2 regions of the Variovorax sp. 22077 genome follow, and region 2 is predicted to be linked to the other one. Evidence: predicted binding sites of a transcription regulator. Region 2 holds the regulator's gene; the other holds the start of a gene.
The links. Region 2 encodes sigma-54, which starts transcription at its own class of promoters, with help from an activator protein. Its sites were predicted from a motif close to TGGCANGNAANCTGCTTT; they were not measured.
Positions count from the first base shown of each region.

Region 1: a site for sigma-54 is predicted at 8,992-9,009, ahead of ACTJLF_RS25940 (transglutaminase family protein). Genes of this name have one in related genera too.

Region 1 is NZ_JBQEQC010000021.1:69,070-84,533, forward strand. Features, by position in the region: gene ACTJLF_RS25920 (RidA family protein) at 114-572, opposite strand; gene ACTJLF_RS25925 (transglutaminase family protein) at 569-1,537, opposite strand; gene ACTJLF_RS25930 (basic amino acid ABC transporter substrate-binding protein) at 1,575-2,396, opposite strand; gene ACTJLF_RS25935 (circularly permuted type 2 ATP-grasp protein) at 2,524-5,328, opposite strand; gene ACTJLF_RS25940 (transglutaminase family protein) at 5,391-8,918, opposite strand; gene ACTJLF_RS25945 (DNA internalization-related competence protein ComEC/Rec2) at 9,060-11,507, shown strand; gene ACTJLF_RS25950 (oxepin-CoA hydrolase, alternative type) at 11,668-12,528, shown strand; gene ACTJLF_RS25955 (circularly permuted type 2 ATP-grasp protein) at 12,627-14,123, shown strand; gene ACTJLF_RS25960 (alpha-E domain-containing protein) at 14,135-15,091, shown strand; gene ACTJLF_RS25965 (hemagglutinin repeat-containing protein) at 15,362-15,464, shown strand, end outside.
Region 2 is NZ_JBQEQC010000009.1:63,752-79,215, reverse strand. Features, by position in the region: partial or broken gene hisC (histidinol-phosphate transaminase) at 1-139, shown strand, start outside; gene ACTJLF_RS14955 (IclR family transcriptional regulator) at 152-892, opposite strand; gene ACTJLF_RS14950 (hydroxymethylglutaryl-CoA lyase) at 1,011-1,949, shown strand; gene ACTJLF_RS14945 (CaiB/BaiF CoA transferase family protein) at 1,942-3,132, shown strand; gene ACTJLF_RS14940 (Bug family tripartite tricarboxylate transporter substrate binding protein) at 3,137-4,117, shown strand; gene ACTJLF_RS14935 (LysR family transcriptional regulator) at 4,159-5,085, shown strand; gene ACTJLF_RS14930 (DUF2214 family protein) at 5,284-5,736, shown strand; gene ACTJLF_RS14925 (hypothetical protein) at 5,815-6,147, opposite strand; gene argS (arginine--tRNA ligase) at 6,279-7,964, shown strand; gene ACTJLF_RS14915 (SPOR domain-containing protein) at 7,976-8,755, shown strand; gene ACTJLF_RS14910 (thiol:disulfide interchange protein DsbA/DsbL) at 8,912-9,559, shown strand; gene lptA (lipopolysaccharide transport periplasmic protein LptA) at 9,761-10,477, shown strand; gene lptB (LPS export ABC transporter ATP-binding protein) at 10,474-11,268, shown strand; gene rpoN (RNA polymerase factor sigma-54) at 11,423-13,024, shown strand; gene ACTJLF_RS14890 (phospholipase D family protein) at 13,160-14,722, shown strand; gene ACTJLF_RS14885 (LysE family translocator) at 14,733-15,380, opposite strand; gene ACTJLF_RS14880 (YceI family protein) at 15,430-15,464, opposite strand, start outside.

The DNA of each region.
Region 1 (15,464 bases), on a different contig from region 2:
AGGGCCCGGAAGAGAAAAGGCCCGACGGCCATCGCCGTCAGGCCTCTTGCATGGGGTGCCGCGGATGCGGCCGGTTGCGGGTGCGCGCGTGGATGTGCGCGGATGTGCGAGCTTCAGCCGATCTCGGCGATCAGCTCGATCTCCACGCAGGCGCCCAGCGGAATCTGTGCCACGCCGAAGGCGCTGCGCGCATGCGCGCCCTTCTCGGGGCCGAAGACTTCGGCGAAGAACTCGCTTGCGCCGTTGGTCACGAGGTGCTGCTCGGTGAAGGTGCCGACCGAGTTGACCAGGCTCATCACCTTGACGATGCGCTTGACCTTGTTCAGGTCGCCCACGGCCGCGTGCAGCGTGCCCAGCAGGTCGATGGCGATGGCGCGTGCGGCCTGCTTGCCTTCCTCGGTGCTGATGTTGGCGCCGAGCTGGCCGGTCCAGACCTTGCCGTCCTTCTTGGCGATGTGGCCCGAGAGGAACACGAGGTTGCCGGTCTGCACGAAGGGCACGTATGCGGCGGCGGGTGCGGCGACGGGCGGAAGGGTGATGCCGAGGCTGGAAAGTTTGTCGTAGACGCTCATTGGGACTCCTTGTCTTGGGAAGGCGATTGTGTCTGTGTTTGCGGCAGGCCCTCGACCACTTCCCCCACCGGCTGCACGGTCACGCCGACGCTCAGCGTGTGCCTTGCGCCGCCATGCAGTACGCCGCGCATCGGCGAGACGTCGGAGTAGTCGCGGCCGATGGCCAGCGTGACGTAGTCCTCGCCGGGCTGTCGGCCGTTGGTGGGGTCGAAGTCGACCCAGTCGCCGGGGCTGCCGCCGGTGCCGTCGTCCTCGCCGGGCAGGTACACCGACACCCAGGCATGCGAGGCGTCGGCGCCCACCAGTCGGGGCTGGCCGGGCGGCGGCTGCGTCAGCAGGTAGCCGCTGACGTAGCGTGCGGGCAGGCCCATGGTGCGGAAGCACGCGATCATGATGTGGGCGAAGTCCTGGCACACGCCCTTGCGCTGCGCGAGGGCCTCGACGGCGGGGGTGTTGATCTCGGTGCTGTCGGCGTCGTAGATGAAGTCTTCGTAGATGCGCGTGGTGAGGTCCATCGCCACGTCGAAGGCGGCGCGCCCGGGCACGAAGCTGGCGCGGGCATAGGCGGCGAAGTCGTCGTGGCGCGGCACGTAGGGCGAGGGAAAGACGAACTCCGACGCCGCGTCGAAGGTGGCGTCCTTGCGGAAGCGGAAGCGCTCTCGCACGGCCTCCCAGGGCAGGTCGCGCGCCACGGCGGGCGAGAGCACGGGCTGCGAGGTCTCGACCACGCTCTCGGCCGTGACCACCAGCCGGTCGTGCGTGGCCTCGAGCGCGAAGAAGGCACGCGCGTTGCCGTACAGGTCGGCCTGCTCGCTGCGCTGTGCCGGCGCGGGCTCGATGGAGAGCTTGTGGCTCACGAGCTTCTGCGAGCCTGTGACCAGCGGCTTCAGGTGCGCGAGATGCTGCGCCGTCTCGACCGGCGGCGAGTATTCGTAGCGTGTTTCGTGGGTGACGTGCAGCAGCATGGCGAAGCCAGTCGGGTGAGTGCGTCGCTCTGGCCGCCTACTTCGACTCTGCGCCGAAGTACGAGGCGTAGATCTTCGCGTAGGTGCCGTCGGCGCGGATCGCCTCCAGGCCCTGGTTGATCTTGGCGAGCAACTCGGCGTTGCCCTTCTTCACGGCGATGCCGTACTTCTCGACCGGGAAGCTGGTGTCGCTCACCGTCTTGAAGCCGCCGGCGGTGTTGTTGGCGAGGTAGTGCACCACCACGCCGTTGTCGGCCACCACGGCCTGCACGCCGCCGGCTTCCAGTTCCTTGAGCGCCAGCGGCGTCGACTCGAAGCGCTTGATGGCGGTGCTCGATTTGCCCAGCAGCTTGCCCACCACCTCGTCGCCGGTGGTGCCGTTCTGCACGCCGACCTTCAGGGGCTTGAGGTCCTCGAAGCTGTTGATGGGCGCGTCGTTGCGCACGGCGATGAGCTGGCGCGCGTCGAAGTAGGGCTGCGAGAAGTCCATCGTCTGGCGGCGCTCGTCGGTGATGGTGATGGCCGACACCAGCAGGTCGCGGTCGCCCTGGGCGAGCGAGTTGAAGATGCCTTCCCATGGCGTGTTGACGAACTTCACCTCGAAGCCGGCTTTCTGCGCGACCGCCTTCACCACCTCGATGTCGAAGCCCACGATCTCTCCCCGGTCGTTCTGCGACTCGAAGGGCGTGTAGGCGGCGTCGGTGCCCACCACCAGCACGCGCGCTGCTGCCGGCGGTGCCGCGGCAGCGGCCGGCGCCGATGCGGGCTCCTGCTTGCCGCAGCCGGCGATGGCCAGGGCCGCGAAGACGCTCGCGGTGGCGAGTGCGAAGCGGCGGTTGATGGTGATATGGCGAGGCATGGCGGTGGTTCTCCTTGAACTTATTGTGGAACGCCGCGGAACCGGCTTTGCCGGGCCGCAGGCGTTGCCCCCGGCGAGGGGGTGTGCGTAGCGACACGAAGTGCGCGAAGCATGGGGGAGTACCTGTTCAGGCGCCGACCGAGCGCAGCGACTCGGAGGTCAGCGTGAAGTAGCGCGTGCCGATGGCGTCGGACACGTGGTAGGCCGCCGTCTCGCAGCCGGCGAGCAGCTTCACGAGCTCCGGGTAGTCGGCGTCGGGCCCGGCGGCGCAGAGGTGCTCGAGCGTCCAGCCGGACGGATCGGGCAGCTCGTACGAAAGGGCCGTCAGCTTGCCCGGCGCGCTGCCGGCCAGCCGCGCGATGCGCCCGCGCAGGGTCTGCGTGACCCAGGCCAGCGAGCGCGGGTTCTCGGCGTCGAGCACCAGCAGGTCGACCATGGTGGCGACGTCGCGGCGCTGCTGGTAGCGGGCGTGGAAGGTGATGGTGCTGTCGAAGAGGGCCACCATGGCCTCGAAGCCGCTCACCTCGTGCACCGCGCCGTTGTCGAAGCCGGCCTCCAGCGCATTCGCGAGGAAGCCCAGCCGCTCGATGTGGCGGCCGATGGACAGGAGTCGCCAGGCGTCGTCGCGCGTCATGCGGTCGGTCTGCGCGCCGGTCATGGCGGCGAGGGCGTTGCTGGCGGATTCGAGGGCGCGCAGCGCAGCGCTGGCGGCGAAGCTGCCTTCGTCGGCCTGCTCGGCGCAGCGGCGCAGGAAGTCGGCCTCGGTGCGCACGATCTGGTTCCAGGTGTCCTGCGAGAGCCGCTCGCGCACCGCGGCCGCGGCCTGTCGGATGCAGCGCAGGCTGAAGCCCACGCTGCCGCCGCGCGCCACGTCGCCCAATTCGGCGATGAGCGCGCGCTCGAACACGCGTCGCGACTGCGGCGCGCTCGGCACGCCGGCGGGCACCAGCGCATTGCGCAGCGCCATGCGGTGCAGCCATTCGAGCAGCGGGCGTGAGGACTGGTCTTCGCTGCCCAGCAGGCTCAGCGTGAGGCGGGCCAGGCGCACCGCGTTCTCGGCACGCTCGGTGTAGCGGCCCAGCCAGAACATGTTCTCGGCCGCGCGGCTGGTGACCGGCGCGCGATGCCGCGCGAGCGACGCCGGCGTGCTGTGCGGCTGCAGCAGCGTGGTTCGGTCGACCTCGCCGTGCGTCTGCACCCACACGTCGGCACTGCTGCCGCCGCGCTGCATCGAGGCGAACTGCGCGTCGGGCTCGGTGAGCCGCGCCAGGCCGCCGGGCAGCACGCGCCACGACTGCGCGCCATCGCTCACCGCGAACACGCGCAGCATCACCGCGCGCGGCGCGATGTGGCCCGGGCCGAGGTCGTTGGCCCAGGTGGGCATCTGCGACAGCGGCATGTAGCCCTGCACGGTGTGGACGTCGCCCTCGCGCACGATGCGGCCGGCCCATTCGTCGAGCTCGCGCCGGCCGAGGTGGCTGCCGAGCACGGCGTCGAAGCTCGCGCGGCCGTCGAAGCCGGGGTAGGTGGGCTTGATGGCGCAGTCGCCCAGCTGCGGCAGCACCGATTCGAGCGCGGCGCGCTCGCCGCACCACCAGGTGGGCAGGGCGGGGAGCATGAGCTTCTCGCCGATCAGCCGGCGCGCCAGCCCGGGCAGGAAGCCCAGCAGCGCGGGCGATTCGAGGAAGGCCGAGCCCGGCATGTTGGCCACCAGCACGTTGCCGGCGCGGATGGCCTGCAGCAGGCCGGGCACGCCGAGCGTGGAGTCGGGGCGCAGCTCCAGCGGGTCGAGGAACTGGTCGTCCAGCCGCTTGATGAGGCCGTGCACCGGGCGCAGGCCCTGCAGCGTCTTCAGGTAGAGCCGCTGGTCGCGCACCGTGAGGTCGCTGCCCTCGACCAGCGTGACGCCGAGGTAGCGCGCGAGGTAGGCGTGCTCGAAGTAGGTCTCGTTGTACGGGCCCGGCGTGAGCAGCGCGATGTGCGGCGGCACGCCGGCCGGGCACATGCGCTGCAGGCCTTCCATCATGGCGCTGTAGGTGGCGGCCAGCCGCTGCACGTGCAGCGCCTCGAAGGCCTGCGGAAACTGCCGCGTGATGGCGAGGCGGTTCTCCAGCAGGTAGCCCAGGCCCGAGGGCGCCTGCGTGCGCTGGGAGACGACCCACCAGTTGCCGTCGGGGCCGCGCGCCAGGTCGAAGGCGGCGATGTGCAGCCAGGTGTCGCCCGGCGGCTTCACGCCGTGCAGCGCGCGCAGGTAGCCGGGGTGGCCGCGTACCAGCGCGGGGGGAATGAGGCCCTCGGCCAGCAGCTGCTGCGGGCCGTAGGCGTCGGCCATCACGCGGTCGAGCACGCGCACGCGCTGCAGCACGCCGGCCTCGATCCGGCTCCAGCTCTCCGGCGAGACGATCAGCGGGAACAGGTCGAGCGACCAGGGCCGCTGCGGGCCGTTGGCGTCTGCGTACACGTTGTAGGTGACGCCGTTGTCGCGGATCTGCCGCTCCAGGCTGGCCGCGCGACGGGGCAGGTCGTTGAAGCCGCCCGGGCCCAGCTGCTCGAAGAAGGCGTTCCAGGCCGGGGTGAGCGGCGGTGGCTCGCCGGAGACCTGTGTCTGCGCCTGGGATTGCGACTGGGTGGTCGGCTGGGAGGGCGACTGCGTGGGTGACTGCGTGGGTGACTGCGAAGGGGGCTGGGGATTGGGCTGTGCCTGGGATTGGGACTGCGACTGGCCCGCCGCGGCATCGTAGAGCTGCGGGGCGGCCGGGGCTGGGGCCGTTGTCGAAGGCCCGGGCGCCGGCCGGAGCGGCGCCGCCGGCGTGGCCAGCCCGCGCATTTCGTCGAAATGGCCGGGCAGGGCGGGCGGGGCGAGCGCCGACGCCAGGGCCGCCGGAAACTCCAGTGCCTGGGCGTCGAACAGGGATTCGTTCAAAGGTTCCACAGGGGGGTAATTGTCACACTGCCGTCACGGGGGGCCGTTCGGGCAGTGTGACGGATGTCCCCTCAGCGCCGCAGATCGAGCGTGAACGGGAATTCGCGGCTGCCCGGCAGCTCGATGGTGGCCGGCGGCGTGCGCAGCAGGCCGGGAGTGTGGCCGGTGCGGGTGAAGCGCGAATGGCGGCGGCTTTCGGCCTCGTAGGCATTGACCGGGAAGGTCTCGTAGTTGCGCCCGCCCGGGTGGGCCACGAAGTACTGGCAGCCGCCCAGCGAGCGCTTCATCCAGGTGTCGACCAGGTCGAAGGTCAGCGGTGCATGGGCCTTGATGCTCGGGTGCAGCGACGAAGGCGGGTTCCAGGCCTTGTAGCGCACGCCGGCAACGAATTCGCCGGTCACGCCCGTGGGCTGCAGCGGCAGCACCTTGCCGTTGACGGTGACGACGTGGCGGCTCTCGTTGAGGCCGGTCACGCGCACTTCGATGCGCTCCAGCGACGAATCCACATAGCGCACCGTGCCGCCGACCGCGCCTTCCTCGCCCATCACGTGCCAGGGCTCGAGCGCATTGCGCAGCGACAGCTCCACGCCCATCGCCTGAACCTGGCCCACCAGCGGGAAGCGGAACTCGAAGTGCGGCGCGAACCAGTCGGGATCGAAGGCGAAGCCGGCCTGGCGCATCTCGCTGATGACGTCGTCGAAGTCCATCTTCACGAAGGTCGGCAGCAGGAAGCGGTCGTGCAGCTCGGTGCCCCAGCGGGTGACGGGCGCCTTGTAGGGCTCGTCCCAGAAGCGGGCCACCAGCGCGCGGATCAGCAGCTGCTGCGCGATGCTCATGCGCGCGTGCGGCGGCATCTCGAAGGCGCGCAGTTCCAGAAGGCCGAGGCGGCCGGTGCTGGAGTCGGGCGAGTAGAGCTTGTCGATGCAGAACTCGCTGCGGTGCGTGTTGCCCGTGACGTCGATCAGGATGTTGCGCAGCGTGCGGTCGACCAGCCAGGCCGGCATGTTCTGGCCGTAGATCTCGCGGTTCTTCGCGATCTCCTTCAGCGCGATCTCCAGCTCGTAGACCTGGTCGTTGCGCGCCTCGTCCACGCGCGGCGCCTGGCTCGTCGGGCCGATGAACATGCCCGAGAACAGGTAGCTCAGCGATGGATGGTTGTGCCAGTACAGCAGCAGGCTGGCCAGCAGCTCGGGCCGGCGCAGGAAGGGGCTGTCGGCCGGCGTCGCGCCGCCCAGCACGAAGTGGTTGCCGCCGCCGGTGCCGGTGTGGCGGCCGTCGGTCATGAACTTCTCGGCCGACAGGCGGGTTTCGAAGGCGGCGTTGTAGAGGAACTCGGTGTGGTCGACCAGTTCCTTCCAGTTGTGGGCCGGATGGATGTTGACCTCGATCACGCCCGGGTCGGGCGTGACCTGCAGCAGCTTCAGGCGCGGATCGCGCGGCGGCGGATAGCCTTCCATCACGATGCGCACGCCCAGGTCGCGCGCGGTGGCTTCCACGGCGGCGACGAGGTCGAGGTAGTCCTCCAGGCGCGCAAGCGGCGGCATGAAGACGTAGAGCACGCCCGAGGCGCTGCCCTTCTTCTCGGCGGCGGGGCCGTTCGCGCGGCGCGGGTCGCGCACTTCGACGCACAGCGCGGTGCGGGTGATCCAGTGGGCGGATTCGCCGCGCCGTGGCTGGCGGTTGACCGTCGGATCGACGGAGTTGGCGGTGTCGTTGTCGTCCACGCCATGGCCTTCGCCGTCGCTCGCGGCGCCCGGCGTCTGCATGCGCAGCGAAGAGGGCACGGCGGGCGGAGCGCCGAAGGTATAGGGAACGGCACCCAGCCCCGTCGCGGCGCCGCCGGCATCGCCCGCGGCCATGGCGTAGCGCGCCTGGTAGTCGGCCCCGCTCGGCAGCGCGCCGCGCTGCGCGTTCGGGTCGCGCTCGATCATGTAGGGGTAGTCGCCCTTGCTGGCCCACGGTTGCGAGTCGAGCGGCAGGCGGTAGCCCATGGGCGAGTCGCCCGGAATGAGGTAGAGCCGGTCGTCGCGCAGGAACCACGGGCCGGTCTTCCAGGCCGGGCCTTCGAGCGCGGGGGCGTCGCGGTTCGCGTTGCCGGGTTCCAGCGGCAGCATGTAGCCGATCACCGCGTCGAGCTTCTGCGTGAACACGCGGCGCAGGCGCATGCGCTCCAGCTCGTCGTCGAGCTTGGAGTCGAAGGGGTCGACGTTCACCGGCAGGCGGCGTTCGCGCCAGAGGTAGTAGTAGATGTCCTCGTAGCCTGGCTGGATGTAGCGCTCGGTCAGGCCGAGCTTCTGCGCGAGCAGGTTGGTGAAGCGGCGCGCGTCCTCGCTCGTGTAGTGCGTGGGAAAGCGCTCGTCGGCGAACAGGTCGGGGTCGTGCCAAAGCGGCTGGCCGTCGGCGCGCCAGAAGATCGACAGCGCCCAGCGCGGCAGCTGTTCGCCCGGGTACCACTTGCCCTGGCCGAAGTGCAGGAAGCCGCCCTTGCCGTATTCGGCGCGCAGCTTGTGCACGAGCTCGGTGGCGTAGCCGCGCTTGGTGGGGCCGAGCGCGTCGGTGTTCCATTCGGGCGCGTCGCGGTCGGTGGTGGCCACGTAGGTGGGCTCGCCGCCCATGGTCAGGCGCACGTCGCCGGCCTTCAGGCGGGCATCCACTGCCTCGCCCAGCGCGAGCACGTCGGCCCACTGGTCTTCGGTGTAGGGCTTGGTGACGCGCGGCGATTCGTAGATGCGCGTGACCTTCATGTCATGGCTGAACTCGACCTCGGATTCGTCGACGCCGCCCTCGATGGGCGCGGCGCTCGAGGGCGTGGGCGTGCAGGCCAGGGGGATGTGGCCCTCGCCGGCCAGCAGGCCCGAGGTGGCGTCGAGGCCGATCCATCCCGCGCCGGGCAGGAACACCTCGCACCAGGCGTGCAGGTCGGTGAAGTCGACCGTGGTGCCGCTCGGGCCGTCGAGCGCCTTCACGTCGGGCGTGAGCTGGATCAGGTAGCCCGAGACGAAGCGTGCGGCCAGCCCGCAGTGGCGCAGCAGCTGCACCAGCAGCCAGCCCGAGTCGCGGCAGGAGCCGCTGCCGTTGGTGAGCGTTTCTTCCGGCGTCTGCACGCCGGGCTCCATGCGGATGAGGTAGTTGACGTCCTTCTGGACCTGCTGGTTCAGCCCGACCAGGAAGTCGATGGTGCGCTGCTCCTTGCGGTCGATCTTGTCGAGGTAGGCCTGCAGCAGCGGCGTGACCGGGTCGGCCACGAGGTAGGGAGCCAGTTCCTCGGCCTGCGAGGGCGTGTACTTGAAGGGAAAGTTCTCGGCCTGCGGCTCGAGGAAGAAGTCGAAGGGGTTGTAGACCGCCATCTCGACCACGAGGTCGACGGTGACCTTGAACTCGCGCGTCTTCTCTGGAAACACGAGCCGCGCCTGGTAGTTGGCGAACGGGTCCTGCATCCAGTTGACGAAGTGTTCGGCCGGCTCGACCCGCAGCGAATACGAGATGACGTTGCTGCGGCAATGCGGCGCGGGCCGCAAGCGCACGACCTGCGGGCCCAGCTGCACCAGGCGGTCGTACTTGTAGTGGGTGACGTGGTGTAGAGCGGCGTGAATGGACATGCGTTTTTTTGTGCTGTGCTGGCAGATTGCATCGAGAAGATGTCTCTGGTGAGACGCATACTAGCCGAGATGCTTAGCAATTAACGCGCCATTGAGCGCGGGTTCGGGGAGGGTTTGCATCATGGGTTCGGGAGTTGTCTGATGACGCGGAATCGCGCGTCACGCCGGGCCGTGGGCGCTGCCGGCGCATTCGCGGCGCTGGGCGGTTCGCTGTTGGGAGCGGCCTTGCAACTGCAGCAACCGGTGCTGTGGCCGGCATGGGTCTATGCCGGTTTGCTATGGGCCGCAACGGCCGGAATGTGTTGGCGGCTGCTGCCGGGAAGGGCGCTTCTGCTCATCGCCCTGGCCTGCGGGGCGATGGCCGGCGCGGGGCTCGCGGGGTGGCGTGCCGTGGCCTACGCCGCAGGCGCACTGGCCCCTGCGCTCGAAGGGCAGGACCTGCGCGTCACGGGGGTCGTGTCCGAGATGCCCCAGCGCAACGAGGCCGGCACGCGCTTCACGCTGGATGTCGAATCCGCCCGTTGGGCCGATGCCGGCATGCGGGGCCTGCCCGTCGTCCCCGATCGCATCGCGCTCGGCTGGTATGCCGAGGGCTCCAGCCTCTGGAGCCGCGCACCCCGGGCCGTCGCCGACGTCGCCTTGCTCCATGCGGGCGAGCGCTGGAGCCTGACGGTGCGCCTGAAGGCGCCGCACGGCAACCGCAACCCGCATGGCTTCGACGGCGAACTCTGGATGTGGGAGCAGGGCCTGCATGCCAGCGGCCATGTGCGCAGCGGCACGCGCGACGTGGCGCCGGTGCTGGTCGACTCCACCTGGCGCCACCCCATCGAGCGGGCCCGCGAGGCCGTGCGCGATGCGATCTTCGAGCGCGTGCCCGACCGCGCCCGCGCAGGCGTGATCGCGGCCCTCGTCACCGGCGACCAGAACGCCATCGACCGCGCCGGCTGGGACGTGTTCCGTGCCACGGGCGTGGCGCACCTGATGTCGATCTCGGGCCTGCACGTCACGATGTTCGCCTGGCTCGCTGCGCACGTGGTCGGCCTGCTCTGGCGCCGCAGCGCAAGGCTGATGCTGAGGCTGCCCGCCCAGCAGGCGGCGCTGGTCGGCGGCGTGCTGCTGGCCGCACTCTATGCGCTCTTCAGCGGCTGGGGTGTGCCGTCGCAGCGCACGGTCTGGATGCTCGCGACGGTCGCGCTGCTGCGTCTCACCGGTCGGCGCTGGCCATGGCCTAACGTTTGGCTGCTGACCGCCGCCGTGGTGGTCGCGCTCGATCCGTGGGCCCTGATGCAGGCTGGCTTCTGGCTGAGCTTCGTCGCGGTGGGCGTGCTCTTCGCGACGGACGCCGGAATGCCGGGCGAGCAGCAGGCCGCCGGGGCCGCTCGGCTGCTGCGCTTCTTCCGCGAGCAATGGACCATCACGCTGGCCATCACGCCGCTGAGCCTGCTGCTGTTCCAGCAGGTGTCGCTGATCGGGTTGGTGGCCAATGCGGTGGCGATTCCCTGGGTCACGCTCGTGATCACGCCGCTGGCGATGCTCGGCGTGGCGGTGCCGCACCTGTGGGACGCTGCTGCCTGGGCCGTGCATGCGCTCGCACTCCTGCTGCAATGGCTGGCCGGCCTGCCGCATGCCACGCTGTCGATGGCAGCGCCTCCGCTGTGGATGGCTGCCTGCGGCGTGGGCGGCGGCGTGTTGCTGGCGATGCGGCTGCCGTGGTCGCTGCGCAGCCTTGGCGTTCCTCTGCTCCTGCCGGTGCTGCTGTGGCAGGCGCCCCGGCCTGCTGTGGGCGAGTTCGAGCTGCTCGCCGCAGACATCGGCCAGGGCAACGCGGTGCTCGTGCGCACCGCCACACACAGCCTGCTCTACGACGCCGGCCCGCGCTACAGCCTCGAAAGCGACGCGGGCCACCGCGTGCTGGTGCCGCTGCTGCGGGCCTACGGCGAGCGGCTCGACACGCTGGTGGTGAGCCATCGCGATGCCGACCACATCGGCGGCGCGCCCGCGGTGCTCGCGATGCAGCCCGAGGCCGAGCTGCTGAGCTCCATCGAGGCCACGCACCCGCTGCAGGCGATGCGTGCGTCGAAGCGCTGCGAGGCAGGGCAGTCGTGGAGCTGGGACGGCGTGCGCTTCGAGGTGCTGCATCCCTTCGAGAGCGATTACCGCAGCTTCGGCAAGCCCAATGCGGTTTCGTGCGTGCTGCGCGTCGACAACGGACGCGCGGCGGCACTGCTGGCCGGCGATATCGAGCGGCTGCAGGAAGCGGCGCTGGTCGTGCGCACGCCCCAGCTGCTGCATGCCGACGTGCTGCTGGCGCCGCATCACGGGAGCAAGACTTCCTCGGGGGAGGCTTTCCTCGACCAGGTCAGGCCGCGCATCGTGCTCGTGCAGGCGGGGTACCGCAACCGTTTCGGCCATCCGGCCCGGGAGGTGGTCGCGCGCTACCTCGACCGGGGCGTGCGGCTGATCGAGAACACCCGTTGCGGCGCCGCGCATTGGAGCAGCCTGCATCCTGCCGACGTCGCCTGCGAACGGGAGCGGCGTGCCCGGTACTGGCAGCACCGCCTGCCCCCTTCGGAGCTCCCGGGCTCTTGAAACTGTGAATTAATTGTCAAAAGTAGCTTAAAGGTATTCATTTTCACGAATCCAAGCCGAAGAATCCTGCGTTTTACTGGGTAGCTACAACTCGGCAACAAGGGGGCAACATGTACAAACGTCCACGCTCGCAGCGGGGCGTGACCGCAGGGCGGGTTTCATGACGACAGCGGTTGCGGCCATCACCAGCGCGAGCGCCGCGCCCGCGTCGGGCGCCAGGCTCGACATGCACCGCGAAGGCCCGGTGCTCATCCTGACGCTCAGTAACCCGGAGGCGCGCAACGCCATCAATCCCTCGGTCTACCGTGCGGCGGCCAAGGCGATACGCGCCACCGCGGGCTTCCGCACGGTGCGCGCCATCGTGCTGCGCGGCGAGGGCGATCACTTCAGCGGAGGCGGCGACCTGCGGCGGCTGGCCCGCCAGCGAAAGCTGCCGGCCGCCGAGCAGCGCGGCCACATCGACGCGCTGCACGAATGGCTCATGGCGATCGAGGAGGCGCCGCAGCCCGTGATCGCCGCGGTCGAGGGGGCGGCGATGGGCGGCGGCTTCTCGCTGAGCCTGGCCTGCGACCTCATCGTGGCCGCCGAGGACGCGAAGTTCGCGATGTCGTACATCAACGTCGGCCTCTCGCCCGACGGCGGCGGCACCGATTCGCTGGCCCGCGCTCTGCCGCCTCAGGCCGCGCTGGAAATGCTGCTCGACGGCACGCCGTGCACTGCCCGGCGGTTGCATGAGCTGGGCGTGGTCAACAAGGTGGTGCCGCACGGGGAAGCCGGTGCCGCCGCGCTCGCCTGGGCGCAGCAGCTTGCGCGCGGGCCGTTCGAGGTGCAGGCGCGCATCAAGCAGCTCGTGTATGCGGCGCGCGGACGCAGCCGGCGCGAGCAGCTGGAGGCCGAACGGGAGTCCTTCCTGACGAGCCTCTACAGCGACGAGAGCGGGGAGCGCATCAAGGGATTCCTGTCGCCCCGCAAGAAGCAGGAAGCGAGCGAGGCGGGGAGCGAGGAGGGCTCCGCCGGCTGAGCGAGGAAAGATCATCCGGCCCGTCTCCGGCCTTGGCATCAGGGGTTCTACTGGCCCTGAACTTGCTAAGCTACGAGCTCAAGGAGATTGGTCGTTCCATGCACAAATTTGACGAGATGTACGAGCAGCTTCCCTACGCTGGAGCTGCGATTCGACAGCATTACAAGCGCTACGACCAATGGCTCGCGAAGCAACCCGGTGAGGTGATGCGTTCGCGACGCGAAGAGGCGGAAATGATCTTCCGCCGGGTCGGCATCACCTTCGCGGTGTACGGCGCCAAGGACGAGGACGGCTCCGGCACCGAGCGGCTCATACCGTTCGACCTGCTGCCTCGCATCATTCCCGCCCACGAGTGGGACAGCATGGAAAAAGGGCTGGTGCAGCGCGTGACGGCGCTCAACCGCTTTCTTCACGATGTCTACCATGACCAGGAAATCATCAAGGCCGGCATCATCCCGGCCGAGCAGATCCTGAACAACGCCCAGTTCCGCCCCGAGATGATGGGCGTGAACGTGCCGCACAACGTCTACTCGAACATCTCGGGCATCGACATCGTGCGGGCGCCCGACGCCTCGGGCAACGGCGAGTACTACGTGCTCGAAGACAACCTGCGCGTGCCCAGCGGCGTGAGCTACATGCTCGAGAACCGCAAGATGATGATGCGGCTCTTCCCCGAGCTCTTCAACCAGAACCGCATCGCGCCGGTCGCGCACTACCCCGACCTGCTGCTCGAAACGCTTCGCGCCAGCGCGCCGCCGGCCACGGCCGAGCCCACGGTGGTGGTGCTCACGCCGGGCATGTACAACAGCGCCTACTTCGAGCACGCCTTCCTCGCGCAGCAGATGGGCGTGGAGCTGGTCGAGGGGCAGGACCTTTTCGTGAAGGACAACTTCGTCTACATGCGCACCACGCGCGGGCCGAAGCGCGTCGACGTCATCTACCGCCGCGTGGACGACGACTTCCTCGACCCCGAGGTGTTCCGCCCGACTTCGACCCTGGGCTGCGCGGGCCTGATGCGCGCCTACCGCGAAGGCAACGTCGTCATCTGCAATGCGGTGGGCACCGGCGTGGCCGACGACAAGTCGATCTACCCCTACGTGCCGAAGATGGTGGAGTTCTACCTCGGCGAGAAGCCGATCCTGAAGAACGTGCCCACCTACATGTGCCGCAACAAGGACGAGCTGCAGTACACGCTCGACAACATGAAGGACCTGGTCGTCAAGGAAGTGCACGGCGCCGGCGGCTACGGCATGCTGATCGGCCCCGCCGCGACGCAGGCGGAGATCGAGGACTTCAAGAAGGCCGTGATCGCCAAGCCCGACGGCTACATCGCCCAGCCCACGCTGAGCCTGTCGACCTCACCCACCTTCGTCGACGCCGGCATCGCGCCGCGCCACATCGACCTGCGCCCCTTCGTCCTCTCGGGCAGCGAAGTGCAGATGGTGCCCGGCGGCCTCACGCGCGTGGCGCTCAAGGAAGGCTCGCTGGTGGTGAATTCGTCGCAGGGCGGCGGCACCAAGGACACCTGGATTCTCGAAGCCGACCGTGTGCCCAAGTCCAAGGCTCCCGCACAGTCGCAAAGCCAATCGCAGTAGGAGCACGAACGATGCTGTCCCGCACCGCAGACCACCTCTATTGGATGTCCCGCTACACCGAGCGCGCCGAGAACACGGCGCGCATGCTGGACGTCAACTACCAGACCTCGCTCCTGCCGCAGTCCGCCGAAGTCGCCAAGTACGGCTGGCAGGGCGTGCTCTCCATCAGCGAGCTGCTGCCCTGGTACAACCAGAAGTACGACCAGATCGCGCCCAAGGAGGTGATGGAATTCATGGTCAAGGACGAGAGCAACGCCTCGTCCATCGTCTCCTGCCTCAAGGCCGCTCGCGAGAACGCACGTGCCGTGCGCGGCGCGCTCACCACCGAAGCCTGGGAAACGCAGAACACCACCTGGCTCGAAGTCAACCGCATGCTGCGCTCGGGCGACTTCGAGCGCGACCCCGGCCAGTTCTTCGAGTGGGTCAAGTTCCGCTCGCACCTGTCGCGCGGTGTCACGCTGGGCACCATGCTGCAGGACGAGGCCTTCTACTTCTCGCGCCTGGGCACCTTCCTGGAACGTGCCGACAACACAGCGCGCCTGGTGGACGTGAAGTTCCACGCCCTCAACAGCGAGTTCTTCGGCGCCGCCACCGAGGAAGATCAGGAATACGACTTCTATCACTGGAGCGCCATCCTGCGCAGCGTCTCGGCCTTCGAGGTCTATCGCAAGGTTTACCGCGATGTGATCAAGCCCGAGCGCGTGGCGGAGCTGCTCATTCTTCGCGCCGACATGCCGCGCTCGCTGCACGCCAGCCTGGTCGAAGTGGTCAACAACCTTGCGAAGGTGCAGAACGAGCAGAGCGCTGAAACCCAGCGCCGTGCCGGGAAGCTCCTGGCCGATCTGCAATACGCGCGCGTCGACGAAATCCTGGCGACGGGTCTGCATGCGTATCTCACGCAATTCCTCGATCGGGTGAATGAGCTGGGGGTGCGGATCAGCCAGGATTTTCTGGTTCCGGCGCATTGATCTTCTAGCGAAATGAGGGAGCATCGCCCTTCTGGCAAAGGCGATGCTTTGCCTGTTTCGCATCAATTTTTGACAATTGTTGACGTTGTGAAATATCAACAATATTTAATCCATAAGAATTAATCTTTCTGATAAGGCTAACCTAAGTCGTTGAAAAGCATGTATTAATTCCTTGAACGCAAGCGCCGCTCTTTCATAATCGCGCCCCGTAGCTTTCATTTCGTCACAGATTTGAATGTGACGTGACAACTATCAGGGAGCGTCAGAACAATGAATCGGCACTTGCACCGCGTGGTCTTCAACGCGGCCAGAGGGATGCGCATGGTGGTCCAGGAAACGGCCGCCAGCACTGGAAAGGGCGCCAGCAGGGCGA
Region 2 (15,464 bases):
TGCGCAGGCGGTGCATGCGCGCCTGCTGGCCGCCGGCATCGAGGTCTCGCTGCTCGGACCGTACGGCCTGCCCGAGTGGCTGCGCGTCAGCATCGGGCTGCCCGAGCAGAACCGCGCGGTGCTGGCCGCGCTGCGCTGACCGGTCGCCTGCTCAGACCTGCCCGCTGAGCTCCTTCGCTGCCGCACGCACCGGCTCGATGTAGCCCTCGTCGTAGCGGTGCGTGGGCATGGTGAGCGTGACCGCGGCCGCGAGGCTGCCGTCGGCATGGAGCACCGGCGCCGAGATGCCGGCCAGCTCGGCGGTGCGGTCGCCCACCAGCGCGCACCAGCCCTGCGCGCGGATGGTGTCGTAGAGCTTGCGCTCCTTCGCGCCGCGCGGCAGCTCGTCCTGCGGGCCGAAGGCGATCAGCACCCGCGCGCCCGCGCCGCGGTCGTTGGGCAGCAGGTCGCCGGCGCGCACGTGGTCGCGCACCACATGCGACGAATCGACGCGGAACTGGCAAAGCCGCACCCAGCTGTCGCCCTGCGGCTGCCGCACGTGGTACGCCGCGCTCTCGCCGGTGGCCGCGACCAGCGCGCGCAGCACCGGCAGCACGATGCGGTCGAGCGACTGCGAGGCCGTGTAGAGGCCGTGCAGCCGCGCGATCTCCATGCCCAGCGCATAGCGGCCGTCGTCCTGCCGGCGGATCAGCCGCGCATGCTCCAGCGAGGCCAGCAGCCGCAGCACGGTGCTCTTGTAGAGCTGCGTGCGCTCGGCGAACTGCGCGAGCGACAGCGCCTCGTCGCCCGGCCGGAAGGCCGACAGCAGGCTCAGCGCGCGGTCGACCGCGGCCGCGCCGCCGGGCGCGGCATTGAGGTCGGAGACGGACTCGGTCTGGGCTTTGCGGGGCATGGCAGGAAGGCGCAGGGAATGGCTCGGCTTGACAGTCGGGGCGGATCGACGGTCTAATTCTGTTTAACGGAATATAGTTCTGTAAGACAGAACAGTCAAGCCCAAGGAGACGAAATCGATGACAACCCCCGACGTCCTCATCAGCGAGGTCGGCCCGCGCGACGGCCTGCAGTCGGTCAAGGCCACCATGCCCACGGCCGACAAGCTGCGCTGGATCGACGCGCTCTACGCGGCCGGCGTGCGCGAGATCGAGGTCGCCTCCTTCGTGCCCGCCAAGCTGCTGCCGCAGATGGCAGACGCCGCCGAGGTGGTGCGCCACGCCGTGACGCTGCCGGGCCTGGTGGTGATGGCGCTGGTGCCCAACCGCAAGGGCGCGCAGGCCGCGCTCGAGGCCGGCGTGCACAAGCTGACCATGCCGGTGTCGGCCAGCGTGGCGCATTCGCTGGCCAACGTGCGCAAGACGCCCACCGAGATGGTCGATGAGGTGCGCGCCATCTCCGAGCTGCGCCGCGAGATCGCGCCGCAGGTGAAGCTGGAGGCCGGCATCTCCACCGCCTTCGGATGCACGCTGCAGGGCCTGGTGCCCGAGGACGACGTGATCCGCCTGGCCGCGCAGTGCATCGAGGCGGGCGCCGACGAATCGGGCCTGTCCGACACCGTGGGCTACGCCAACCCCGCGCAGGTGCGCCGCCTGTTCAGGCGGCTGCGCGCGGAGATCGGAAGCCACGCCGGTGCGGCCCACATGCACAACACGCGCGGCCTCGGCATCGCCAACTGCCTGGCGGCCTGGGAGGAGGGCGTGCGCACCTTCGACGCTTCGCTGGGCGGTCTCGGCGGCTGCCCCTACGCGCCGGGCGCCTCGGGCAATGCGGTCACCGAAGACCTTGTCTTCATGTTCGAGGCCATGGGCGTGCGCACCGGCATCGACATCCAGAAACTCATCGCGGCGCGCGCGCCGCTCATGGCCGGCCTGCCCGGCGAGCCGGTCTACGGCATGACCCCGGAAGCCGGATTGCCCAAGGGCTTCGTCCAGGAACACAACGCACAACATGTCTGAAGCCAACCCCCTGCCGTACGCCGGCGTCCGCGTCGTCGAGTTCACCCACATGGTCATGGGCCCGACCTGCGGCCTGCTGCTGGCCGACCTGGGCGCCGAGGTCATCAAGGTCGAGCCCATCGAGGGCGACAACACCCGCCGCCTGCTGGGTTCGGGTTCGGGCTTCTTCCCGACCTTCAACCGCAACAAAAAGAGCATCGCGCTCGACCTGAAGCAGCCCGAGGGCGTGGAGGCCGCGCTGCGGCTCATCGCCACCGCCGACATCGTCAGCGAGAACTTCAAGCCCGGCACCATGAAGAAGCTGGGGCTCGACTACGACACGCTGGCCAAGCTCAACCCGCGCCTCATCTACGTGAGCCACAAGGGCTTCCTGCCCGGCCCCTACGACCACCGCACCGCGCTCGACGAGGTGGTGCAGATGATGGGAGGCCTGGCCTACATGACCGGCCGCTCGGGCGACCCGCTGCGCGCGGGCACCAGCGTGAACGACATCATGGGCGGCATGTTCGGCGCCATCGGCGCGATGGCCGCGCTGCGCCAGCGCGACATCACCGGCAAGGGCTGCGAGGTGCAGTCGGCGCTGTTCGAGAACAACGTGTTCCTGGTCGCGCAGCACATGATGCAGTTCGCCGCCACCGGCAAGGCGGCCGACCCGATGCCCAGCCGCATCTCGGCCTGGGCGGTGTACGACGTCTTCACCGTGAAGGACGGCGAGCAGATCTTCCTGGCTGCCGTGAGCGACAAGCAGTGGGCCATCTTCTGCAAGGCCTTCGGCCTGGACGAGATGCTGGCCGACCCGCGCCTGAAGACCAACAACGACCGCGTGCTGGCGCGCGAATGGATGATGCCCATCCTGCGCTCGCACCTCGCGAACCACAGCGCCGCGGAGCTCGCCGCGGTGTTCGAGAAGAACGAGCTGCCCTTCGCGCCCATCACCCGGCCGCAGGAGCTGTTCGACGATCCGCACCTCAACGCCACCGGCGGCCTCGCGCCGGTGCGCATGAACGACGGCAGCATGGCCAACGTGCCGCTGATGCCGTTCACGCTCGACGGCGAACGCCCGGGCATCCGGCTGCAGCCGCCGCGCATCGGCGAGCACGGCTATGAGCTGCTGAAGGAAGTGGGCTACAGCGACGAGGACATCGCTGCGCTCCAGGCAAGACACATCACACTCGGAGACTGACCTCATGTTTTTCAATGCACGGCGCGCCTTGCTGGCGTGCGCCGCAGCCGCCGCATGGCTGAACGCCGCCCCCGCCCTTGCGGACACCGCCTGGCCCGACAAGCCGGTGCGGCTCATCGTTCCCTACACGCCCGGCGGCGCCACCGACATCGTGGCGCGGCTGGTCGCGCAGAAGCTCGCCGACGACACCAAGTGGACCTTCATCGTCGACAACCGCGCGGGCGGCAACGGCAACATCGGCATGGACGTGGTGGCCAAGGCCAAGCCCGACGGCTACACCATCGGCCTGGGCCAGACGGCCAACCTCGCGATCAACCCGACGCTGTTTCCCAAGATGCCCTACGACGCATTGAAGGACCTGGTGCCGGTGTCGGTCGTGGCCTCGCAGCCCGTGGTGCTGGTGGTTCGCGCCGACGCGCCGTTCAAGACGCTGGCCGACCTGGTTTCCGCCGCCAAGGCCCGGCCGGGCGAGATCCGGCAGGCGCTCGCTGGCACCGGCACGCTGGGCCACATGGCCGGCGAGGTGCTGGCCAAGCGCGCGGGCTTCAAGGTGCTCAACGTGCCGTACAAGGGCGCGGCTCCTGCCATCACCGACCTGCTCGGCGGCCAGACCGACTACATGTTCGCCACGCCGCAGGGCGCGCTCTCGATGGTGAAGGGCGGGCGCCTGCGCGCGCTGGCCGTCACCTCGGCCAAGCGCCTGCCGGTGATGCCCGACGTGCCCACCGTGGCCGAGAGCTACAAGGGCTTCGAGGCGGTGGACTGGAAGGCGCTCGTCGCCCCGGCCGGCACCAGCGCCGACATCGTGAAGAAGCTCAGCGCCGCCGTCGACAAGGCGCTGGCCAAGCCCGCGACCATCTCGCAGCTGCTGGCCGAGGGCAGCACGCCCGTGGGCGGCACGCCGGAGCAGGCGGCGCAGTACATCAAGGCCGAGCATGCGCGCTGGGGTGCGGCAGTCCGCGAGGCGGGCGTCCGGCCGGAATAGGCAGGCGCTCTCCGGGTGGCGGGCGATATAGTTCCCGCCCCATGGACCGCCTGAAGCAACTCGAATCCTTCGTCTCGGTCGCGACGCGCGGCAGCCTCACGGCCGCGGCCAAGGCCGAGGGCGTGGCGCCCGCGATCATGGGTCGCCGGCTCGATGCGCTGGAGGAGCGCCTGGGCGTCAAGCTGCTGGTGCGCACCACGCGCCGCATCACGCTCACGAACGAAGGCAGCTCCTTCCTCGAAGACTGCCAGCGCCTGCTGGCCGAGTTCGCCAATGCCGAGGCCAGCGTGAGCGCCGGCGGCCTCAAGGCCAGCGGCCACCTGCGCGTGACGGCGCCCGCGGGCTTCGGCCGCCGCCACGTCGCGCCGCTGGTGCCGCGCTTCCATGCGCTGCATCCCGAGGTGACGATCTCGCTGAACCTCAGCGACCGCGTGGTCGACGTCACCGGCGAGAGCTTCGACTGCGCGGTGCGCGTGGGCGACCTGCCCGATTCGTCGCTGGTGAGCGTGCGGCTCGCCGACAACCGCCGCCGCTGCGTCGCCACGCCGGAGTTCGTGCGCCGCCACGGCAAGCCGAAGCATCCGGGCGAGCTCTCGCGCTTCGCCTGCCTCACGCTGTCGAGCGACGCCTCGCAGACGCGCGGCTGGGCCTTCCGCGTCGTCAACGAGGAGGGCAACCAGGAACTGATCCACCTGCGTCCCAGCGGCCCGCTCGACTGCTCCGACGGCCAGGTGCTGCACGACTGGTGCCTCGCCGGCCACGGCATCGCGTGGCGCAGCACCTGGGAGGTCGAGGCCGAGATCGATGCCGGCCTGCTCGTGCCGCTGCTGGAGGAATTCGCGGCGCCGCCCAACGGCATCTACGCGGTGTTCGCGGGCGCCAAGCACATGCCGCTGCGGGTGCGGCTGTGGCTTGATTTCCTCAAGGAGCAGTACGGCAACCCGGATTTCTGGGGCGGAAGGGCCTGAGTTCAGCCAACGGCTGCACAATCTGTTCACATTTGAAATCCGGCTGATACGCCCCCCACGCTGACAGCCGCCGAGGTCCTTCGCGGAACAACGGGGAACCGGCTTCGCCGGGCCTCGGGTGTCGCCCCCGGATGGGGGTGGCGAAGCGACACGAAGTGCGCGCAGCCTTGGGGGCGAGCCATCCTGAAAGCTCCACCGATGACCCTGGAAGCCATCCTTGCGTACCTTCACCTGCTCGCCATCCTCACGATGGTCGTCTTCATCTCCAGCGAGGCCGCGCTGTGCCGCGTGCAGTGGCTCAACGCGGCGGTGGTCGAGCGGCTGGCCAAGGTCGACATGGTCTACGGCATTGCGGCCATCGCGGTGCTGGCCACCGGCATCGCGCGCACCTGGTGGGGCGTGAAGGGCACGGCCTGGTACTGGACCAACCCGCTGCTGCACGTGAAGCTGGGGCTCTTCATCATCGTGGGCGTGCTGTCGATCTTCCCGACGCTCACGTACTTCCGCTGGCGCAAGACGCTGCGCGCCACCGGCAAGCTGCCGCCCGAGGCCGAGATCGTCAAGACGCGCAAGCTGGTGATGGTCCAGGCGCACCTGATCGCGCTGATCCCGCTGGTGGCGGTGTTCCTGGCGCGCGGCTTCGGCAAGTAGCCCGGGATCGGCCGCGCAAAGCAAAAGGCCCGCTTTCGCGGGCCTTCCTTCATGGCTTTGCAGCCAGCGCGGTGCCGATCAGGCCTTCGCCGCGTCGGCGGTGCACTTCTTGACGAAGCTGTTCTTGGCGGCGCCGGCCAGCGGCTTGCCGTTCTTGTCCACGGCCTTGGCTTCGCAGGAGGGAGCGGCGGCGGCCTTGGCTTCCTTCTCGCACTTCTTGATGGAGCTGGCCTTGGCGGCACCGGCGAGGGCCTTGCCATTCTTGTCCACGGCCTTGGCTTCGCAGCTTGCGCCGGCGGCGGGGGCTGCTGCCGCGGGTGCGGCGGCCGGCGCGGCGGCCTTGTCTTGAGCCTGTGCTGCACCGAAGGAAAGGCAGGCACCGAGTGCAAGCAGGGAAAGGAGCTTCTTCATGGTGATGTGTCCTCGCTAGGTTGAGTTGTGACAGGTTCCCCGCCTCGGGGCCGACCATCGTAACGGCGCAAGTCAACGATCGGATGACCATCGTCAACTGATCCCGGGTTTGCCCCCGGTAAAATTTCAGGATGCTATTGGTCAAACAGGAGCTGCTCGCGGCGCTCGCGAACACGCTCGAATCCCTCTCGCCCGGCGCCGGCCCCAAGGCCGCGTTCGAGTCGCCCAAGATGGCCGCGCACGGCGATTTCGCCTGCACGGCAGCCATGCAGCTCGCCAAGCCGCTGGGGCGCAAGCCCCGCGACCTGGGCGAGGAGCTGCGCGCCGCACTGCTCGCGACCCCCGCGTTCGCCCAGTGGGTCGACGCCATCGAGATCGCCGGGCCCGGCTTCCTCAACATCCGCCTGAAGACGGCTGCCAAGCAGCAGATCGTGCGCGAGGTGCTGTCGGCCGGGAATACTTTCGGCCAACAGCCGGCCACCGGCGAGAAGGTGCTGGTGGAGTTCGTCTCGGCCAACCCGACCGGCCCGCTGCACGTGGGCCATGGCCGCCAGGCGGCGCTGGGTGATGCCATCTGCAACCTGCGCGCCTCGCAGGGCGAGAGCGTCTGGCGCGAGTACTACTACAACGACGCCGGCGTGCAGATCCAGACCCTGGCCAACAGCACGCAGCTGCGCGCGCGCGGCTTCAAGCCGGGCGACCCCGAGTGGCCCAGCGGCGAGAAGGCGGCTGCATACAACGGCGACTACATCGCCGACATCGCGGCCGACTTCAAGGCGAAGAAGACCGTCAAGTCGGAAGACCGCGAAGTCACCGCCAGCGGCGACATCGAGGACATCGACGCCATCCGCGAGTTCGCCGTGGCCTACCTGCGCCGCGAGCAGGACCTGGACCTGCAGGCCTTCCGTGTGCGTTTCGACCAGTACTACCTCGAGTCCAGCCTCTACACCAGCGGCCGCGTCGAGGACGCCGTGCGCAAGCTCGTGGCCGCCGGCAAGACCTACGAGCAGGACGGCGCGCTGTGGCTGAAGTCGACCGACTACGGCGACGACAAGGACCGCGTGATGAAGAAGCAGGACGGCACGTACACCTACTTCGTGCCCGACGTCGCCTATCACATCGCCAAGTGGGAGCGCGGCTTCCACAAGGTCATCAACATCCAGGGCACCGACCACCACGGCACCATCGCCCGCGTGCGCGCCGGCCTGCAGGCCGTGGGCGAAGGCATCCCCGAGGGCTACCCCGACTACGTGCTGCACACCATGGTGCGCGTGATGAAGGGCGGCGAGGAGGTCAAGATCAGCAAGCGCGCCGGCAGCTACGTCACGCTGCGCGACCTGATCGAGTGGACCAGCACCGACGCGGTGCGGTTCTTCCTGCTGAGCCGCAAGCCCGACACCGAGTACACCTTCGACGTCGACCTCGCGGTGACGAAGAACAACGACAACCCGGTCTACTACGTGCAGTACGCCCATGCGCGCATCTGCTCGGTGCTGGCCGGCTGGGGCGGCGACGCAACATCGCTGAAGGACGTCGACCTGTCGCCGCTGGAAAGCCCGGCCGCCCAGGCGCTGATGCTGCTGCTGGCCAAGTACCCGGCCATGCTGACGGCCGCCTCGAAGGACTTCGCCCCGCACGACGTGACCTTCTACCTGCGCGAACTGGCCGCCAGCTACCACAGCTACTACGACGCCGAACGCATCCTGGTCGACGACGAGAAGGTGAAGCTGGCCCGCCTGGCGCTGGTCGCCGCGACCGCGCAGGTGCTGCACAATGGCCTCGCGATTCTCGGCGTCAGTGCACCGAGCAAGATGTGAACCCCCTCACCATGAAGAAGACAAGAAGTCAACGCGGCAACATCGTCATCGGCCTGATCATCGGGCTGGTGCTCGGCCTGGGCGTCGCGCTGGGCATCGCGGTCTACGTGACCAAGGTGCCGATCCCGTTCGTGACCAAGACGCAGCGCGGCGGCGCCGAGCAGGACGAGGCCGAGGCCCGCAAGAACCGCGACTGGGACCCGAACGCGCCGCTGGCCGGCAAGGCCGGCGCGCCCAAGCCGGCGACGCCGGCCGCCCCGGCAGGCCCGGTCAACCCGATCACCGGCGAGCCCGCCACCGGCAACACCGCCGCCGCTCCCGGCGGCGCCTCGCCCGGCACCGCGCCGCCGGTGCCCGTGGTGGTGGCGCCCAAGCCGCCGCGTACCGCCCCGGTGCCGGCCGAGGCCAACGCCCTGCCGCCGTCGAACGATCCGCTGGGCGACCTGGCCCGAGCCCGGTCGGGCAGCGTCTCCGGCTCCGGCAGCACGACCACCGCGTCGGCCGCGCCGAGCAGCAGTGGCAGCAACGCCGGCAGCAGCGGCTCCGGCCCCGATCCCTTCATGTACTTCGTGCAGGCCGGCGCCTTCCGCACCACCGAGGATGCCGAGGCCCAGCGCGCCAAGCTGTCGCTCATGGGCGTCGAGGCCAAGGTCACAGAGCGCGAGCAGGCGGGCCGCACCGTCTATCGCGTGCGCGCCGGCCCCTTCAACAAGAAGGACGACGCCGACCGCCTCAAGGAACGGCTGGACGGCGGCGGCATGGATTCGGCGCTGGTCCGCGTGCAGCGCTGAGCCGGCGTCATCTGCCCGGCAACCGACACGAATAGCCCCCAAACTTCGCCGCGCGGCGTTTGCCGCCACCATCCACAGCCTCGGGCGCGCCGGATGCGGGGGAACTCCCCGCCGCGCGCCGGCTCAGTCTGCCGTAATAACTGGAGAGCTCTTTCAATGAAACGTCGTGACTTTTCGCTGGCCGCAACCTCGCTCGGGCTGCTGTCCCTGGGCGTCAACCCGGCCCACGCCCAGGCGCGTGTGCCCAAGGCCGGCTCCGAGTACCTGGTGCTCGACAAGCGCGTGCCGGTCGACGCGCCCGCCGGCAAGGTCGAGGTGGTCGAGTTCTTCTCGTACAACTGCCCGCACTGCAACGACTTCGAGCCGTCGCTGGAGGCCTGGCTCAAGACGATCCCGAAGGAAGTCTCCTTCCGCCGCATTCCCGTTCCCTTCGTGGGCAACGACGTCGAGGCCAAGCAGCGCCTGTACTACACGCTCGAAGCCATGGGCAAGGTCGACGAGTACCAGCCGAAGGTGTTCAACGCGATCCACGCGCAGCGCCAGAACGTGAACGGCGACGCCAACATCATCGCTTGGGCCACCGCCAACGGCCTGGACGCCGCCAAGTTCAAGGAAACCTTCACCTCCTTCGGCGTGGCCAGCAAGGCCAAGCGCGCCTCGCAACTGACCGACGCCTACAAGGTGGCGGGCGTGCCGGCGATGGCCGTGGCCGGCCGCTGGTATGTCGACGGCGAGACCGCCGGCAACATGACCAAGGTGCTTCAGGTCGTGAACTATCTCATCGGCGAGGCCAAGAAGGGCTGACCCCCAGGCTTCGCGCACTTCGTGTCGCGCGCGCCTTCCCCCTTGCAGGGGGCAACACCAGCGGCCCGGTGAAGCCGGTTCCGCCGTGTTCGGGCATGAAGCCGGGAAGAAAGTCAAGCCCGCCTAGGCGGGCTTTTTCATCTGTGCGGGCGGGGCAGGAGCACGCAGCCGCATACAATGCCGAGCAAGTTTCGTGCCTCTATGACATTGCACTCTCACCCCACCACCTCCTTCCTGCGTCGCATCGGCCGGCTGGCCGTCGGCGCCCTGTTGCTGGCAGGCCTCGCGTCGGGCGCCGTGGCCGAGACCGCCGACCGCTCCAAGCCGATGAACATCGAGTCGGACGCGATGCGCTACGACGACCTGAAGCAGACCAGCGTGTTCACCGGCAACGTTCTGGTGACGAAGGGCACGATCATCATCCGCGGCGCGCGGCTGGACGTGCGCCAGGACGCCGAGGGCTACCAGTACGGCGTGGTCACCGCGGCGCCCGGCAAGCGGGCCTACTACAAGCAGAAGCGCAATGCGCCCGACGAGTGGATCGAGGGCGAGTCGGAAGTCATCGAGTACGACAGCCGCGCCGACAACGTCAAGTTCATCCGCAACGCCGTCATGCGCCGCCTGCTGGGCGCCACGCCCAACGACGAGAGCCAGGGCGCGCTGATCGTCTACGACCAGAGCAACGACACCTACACCGTCAACGGCTCGACCGTGCCGCCGAACACCGCCGTCAACGCCTCGGCCCCTGGCGGCCGCGTCCGGACCATCCTCACTCCCAAGGCCGCCACCGCGCCGGCCCCGGGCGCTCCGGCTCCGGCCGGCGGTGCCAAGGCCCCTGCGCCGGCGCCCACCCCGGCTCCCGGCGCCGGCCTGCGCCCGAGCACCACGCTCAGTGACCAGGGAGACACGCGCAAGTGATCGAATCCGCAGGAACCCAGGACGCCAGCGGCACACCGGGCAGCCGCTTGGTCGCGCGCGGCCTGAAGAAGAGCTACGGCAGCCGCACCGTCGTGAAGGACGTCTCGCTCGACGTGCAGAAGGGCGAAGTCGTCGGGCTGCTCGGGCCGAATGGCGCGGGCAAGACCACCTCGTTCTACATGATCGTGGGGTTGGTGCGCGCCGACGCCGGCGACATCTCCATCGACGGCGAGCCGATCGCGCACATGCCGATCCACCGCCGCGCCCGCATGGGGCTGAGCTACCTGCCGCAGGAAGCCTCGATCTTCCGCAAGCTCACGGTCGAGGAGAACGTGCGCGCCGTGCTCGAGCTCCAGAGCGAGCCCGACGCGAAAGGCAGGCTGGTTCCCCTGTCGAAGGAGCACATCGAGGAGCGCCTGACCGACCTGCTGGTCGACCTGCGCGTCGACCATCTGCGCGATTCGCCCGCGATGGCGCTGTCGGGCGGCGAGCGCCGCCGCGTCGAGATCGCGCGCGCCCTGGCCACGCAGCCGCGCTTCATTCTTCTGGACGAGCCCTTCGCCGGCATCGACCCGATCGCGGTGATCGAGATCCAGCGCATCATCAGCTTCCTGAAGGAGCGCGGCATCGGCGTGCTCATCACCGACCACAACGTGCGCGAGACGCTGGGCATCTGCGACCACGCTTTCATCATCAGCGACGGGCACGTGCTGGCACAAGGCACGCCTTCGGAGATCGTCGACAACGCCGAGGTACGCAGGGTGTACCTGGGCGAGCACTTCCGGATGTGATCATGTTGCGAGGGTCAACGGCAAGCGTGATCGCCATGCGCGTGGAGCCCCTTCGCGAGGGCTGGTGTGCACGGCCGCCCGAAGCGGCCGGTCCGCTCCCGGCAGGGAGCTGGCGTGGCGCGCGGCGTGCTGCCTCGGGGGGAGCCGTCTTCTCATGAAGCAGGGGTTGTCCCTTCGCGTTTCGCAGCACCTGGCGCTCACGCCGCAGCTGCAGCAGTCGATCAGGCTGCTCCAACTCTCCACGCTCGAGCTGAGCCAGGAAGTGGAGCAGATGCTCGACGAGAACCCGTTCCTGGAGCGCACCGCCGAGGAGGCCGTGCGCGAGGAATTCGGGCTCGACACCGCCGACGCGCCGGTCCCTCGCGATGACGGCGGCGATGGCAACGACGGCGAGGGCGACTTCGCCCCCTCGGCCGCGAGCAGCAGCAGCGCGACTTCTTCCACGGAAGGCACGGCAGTCGCCGACGCCGACGGCCCCGCCGCCGAGATCGCCGAGCGCGAGCCCGACTGGGAAGGCGACGGCACCGTCGACATGGCGCCCGACGACAGCGAATGGGGCAGCGACGCGCCCGCGCGCCAGAACAACGCCGGCGACGACGAGCGCGCCGATGCCACCGAGCTCGCGCGCAGCCAGGAGTCGCTGCAGTCCTTTCTGCACCGCCAGGCACTGAGCCTGCGGCTCAACGAGAGCGACAGCGCCGCGCTGCGCTTCCTCATCGAGTCGCTCAACGAGGATGGCTACCTCGAAGACTCGCTGCCCGCGCTGGCCTCGGGCCTGGCGGGTGACGACAACGACGAATTCGACGACCTCGTGCACCACTTCCAGGTGGCGCTGGGCCTGCTGCAGAGCCTGGAGCCCGCCGGCGTCGGCGCGCGCGACCTCGGCGAATGCCTGAGCATCCAGCTGCGCGCCATGGCGAGCGACGACGAGACCGAGGAAGAGGAACTGGTCCGCAAGACGGCGCTGGCCATCTGCAAGCAGCCCATGGAGCTGCTCGCGCGCCGCGACTTCAAGCGTCTGGCCACGCTCACCCGCAGCAGCGAGGAGCTGGTGCGCTCGGCGCTGCAGGTCATCGCGCGGCTGGAGCCCAAGCCGGGCCGGCGCTTCGTCGACGTGGAGCGCAACGTCATCGTGCCCGACGTGATCGTCACCAAGACCGGCCGCGGCACCAACGTGAAGTTCCGCGTGATGCTCAACCCCGACGTGATGCCGCGCCTGCGCGTGCACGACATCTATGCCGGCGCGCTGAAGTCGCACAAGGGCGAGGGCAGCCAGGCGCTGTCGCAGCGGTTGCAGGAGGCGCGCTGGTTCATCAAGAACATCCAGCAGCGCTTCGACACCATCCTGCGCGTGAGCAACGCCATCGTCGAGCGGCAGAAGAGCTACTTCGTGCACGGCGAGCTCGCCATGCGCCCGCTGGTGCTGCGCGAGATCGCCGACGAGCTGGGCCTGCACGAATCGACCATCTCGCGCGTGACCACCGCCAAGTACATGGCCACGCCCTTCGGCACGGTCGAGCTCAAGTACTTCTTCGGCTCGGCGCTGGGCACCGAGACCGGAGGCAACGCGTCGAGCACCGCGGTGCGCGCGCTCATCAAGCAGTTCGTCGGCTCCGAGAGCGTGAAGAAGCCGCTGTCGGACAGCCAGATCTCCGAGATGCTGAAGGAGCAGGGCATCGAGTGCGCGCGCCGCACCGTCGCCAAGTACCGCGAGGCGCTGCGCATCGCGCCCGCCAACCTGCGCAAAGCCTTGTAACTGGCACACCCCCAGGCTATGCGCACTTCGTGTCGCTTCGCCAACCCCCTTGCAGGGGGCAACACCTGCGGACCGGCGGAGCCGGTTCCGCGGTGTTCCTGGAATGGGCTTGCGTGGCGTTGGACGGTGGCTGCGGTGTTCGCCCTGCTCGTGCTGCTTGTCACGGGCTGCGCCACGCTGCCCGACGAGGCCCCGCGCCCGCCCACCAAGACCATCGCCGTCTCGGCCGACACGGCGCTCGGCAGGATCGCGCTGGCCTCCCAGCCCGACCCCGACCTGAGCGGCTTCCGCCTGATGCCCGGCGGCGACTTCGCCTTCGACACCCGCATCCAGCTCGCGCGCCGCGCGCAGCGCACGCTGGACGTGCAGTACTACCAGATCGAGAACGACGAGACCGGCCGCTACCTGCTGCGCACCCTGCGCGACGCCGCCCAGCGCGGGGTGCGCGTGCGGCTCTTGATGGACGACCTCTATACCTCCGGCGAGGACGAGCTGCTGCTGGGCCTGGCCGCCACGCCCAACGTGGAGCTGCGCCTGTTCAACCCCTTCCCGGCAGGCCGCGGCAGCCTGCTGAAGCGCTTCACCGCCTCGCTCTTCGACTTCAGCCGCGTCAACCGCCGCATGCACAACAAGCTGTTCATCGCCGATGGCGCGATGGCGGTGGCGGGCGGGCGCAACATCGGCAACCAGTACTTCAGGCGCACCTCGGGCGAGAACTTCATCGACCTCGACACCTTCGTCACCGGCGCGCTGGTCCCGCGCCTTGGCAGCCTGTTCGACCAGTACTGGAACAGCGTCTACGTGCGGCCGATCCAGTCGGTCGTGGGCAGCAGCCTCTCGCGCGAGGAGCTGCAGCAGCGCTTCGAGCTCGCCACCGGCCCCGAGACCACGCCCCCGCCGCCCAAGCCCGCGCCCAACGACCTGCTGGGCTACAGCCCGATGGCCGAGGACCTGGACGCCGGCAAGCTCGGCCTGATCTGGACCACCGCCGAAGCCTATGCCGATTCGCCCGAGCGCGTGATCGGCAAGACCGCCTCGTATGGCGGCGTGCCGCTGCTGGACGTCGACAGCGTGCGCTACAACGTGGTCGAGCAGATGCGGCGCGCGCGTTCGGAAGTGACGATCGTCTCGCCCTACCTGATCCCCGGCGCCTCGGGGCTGGAGGTGATGCGCGAGATCCGAGGGCGCAACGTGAAGATCAGCGTGGTCACCAACTCGCTCGCCGCCACCGACGAGCCGCTGGTGCACACCGCCTACCGCCGCTACCGGCCCGACATGCTCAAGCTGGGCGCCGACCTCTACGAACTGAGCACCAACCGCACCCGCAGCAGCGTGAGGCTGGGCCTCTTCGGCACCTCGGTGGGCAGGCTGCATGCCAAGTCGGCGGTGATCGACCGGCGCATTCTGTTCGTCGGCTCGATGAACTTCGACCCGCGCTCGGAAACGCACAACACCGAGATCGGCCTTTTCATCCGCAGCCCCGAGATGGCCCAGCAGGCGCTGAAGCTCATCGACGTGCTCAAGCAGCAGGGCGCCTATAGGCTGCGCTTCGCCGAGGGCAGCAACGAGTCGCGCATCGAATGGGTCAGCGACGATGCCGGCAGGCTCACGGTGCTGACCGAGGAGCCCGATTCCCGCTTCTGGGACCGGACCATGCTCGAGATACTGGCCCCGCTGACGCCGGAGAGCCTCCTGTAGCCGCGCAGCCTCAGGTGCCGCGCACGGCCGACCACACGAGCCGCAGGCCCAGCAGTCCCATCACGCCGCCTGCCGCCCGGTCGATCCAGACCTTGTAGCGCAGGTAGGCCGAACGCGGCGCCGCCGACGAGAGCGCCAGCGCCACGATCGAGTACCAGCCCGTCTCGATGCAGAAGATGACCGCCGGCACGGCGAGCGCCAGCACCAGCGGCACCTCGCGCGGCAGGAAGGCCGCGAAGATGCTCGCGTAGACCACGGCCGTCTTCGGGTTGCTCACCTGCGTGGCCAGGCCCAGCAGGAAGGTGCGCCTGCCGCGTCCCTGCAGGCGCTGCGCCGGATCGCCGGCCTCCTGCGCCACGGCCAGCGGCTGCCGCGCGCCGCGCCAGATGCGCACGCCCAGGTACACGAGGTACGCCCCGCCGAGCCCCTTGATCGCCAGGTAGAGCGCCGGCACCGCGAGGAACGCCGCCTGCAGCCCCGCCAGCGCCGCGATCGCGAACACCAGCCCGCCCGCGCCCATGCCGAGCGCGGCGGCGAGGCCGTCGGCGCGCGAGGTCACCGCGGTGCGTGCCACCATCACGAAGCTGGGGCCCGGGCTCATCGCGCCCACGGTCATGGCGCCGGCGATGCCGAGCAGGGCGAGGGTGGTGTCGATCATGGCCGTGTCTCCTTCTTTTCGTTCTGCTTCTTCGTACGGCGCGAGGCCGTCACTGCACGTTGACCGCCTCGACCTGCACCAGCA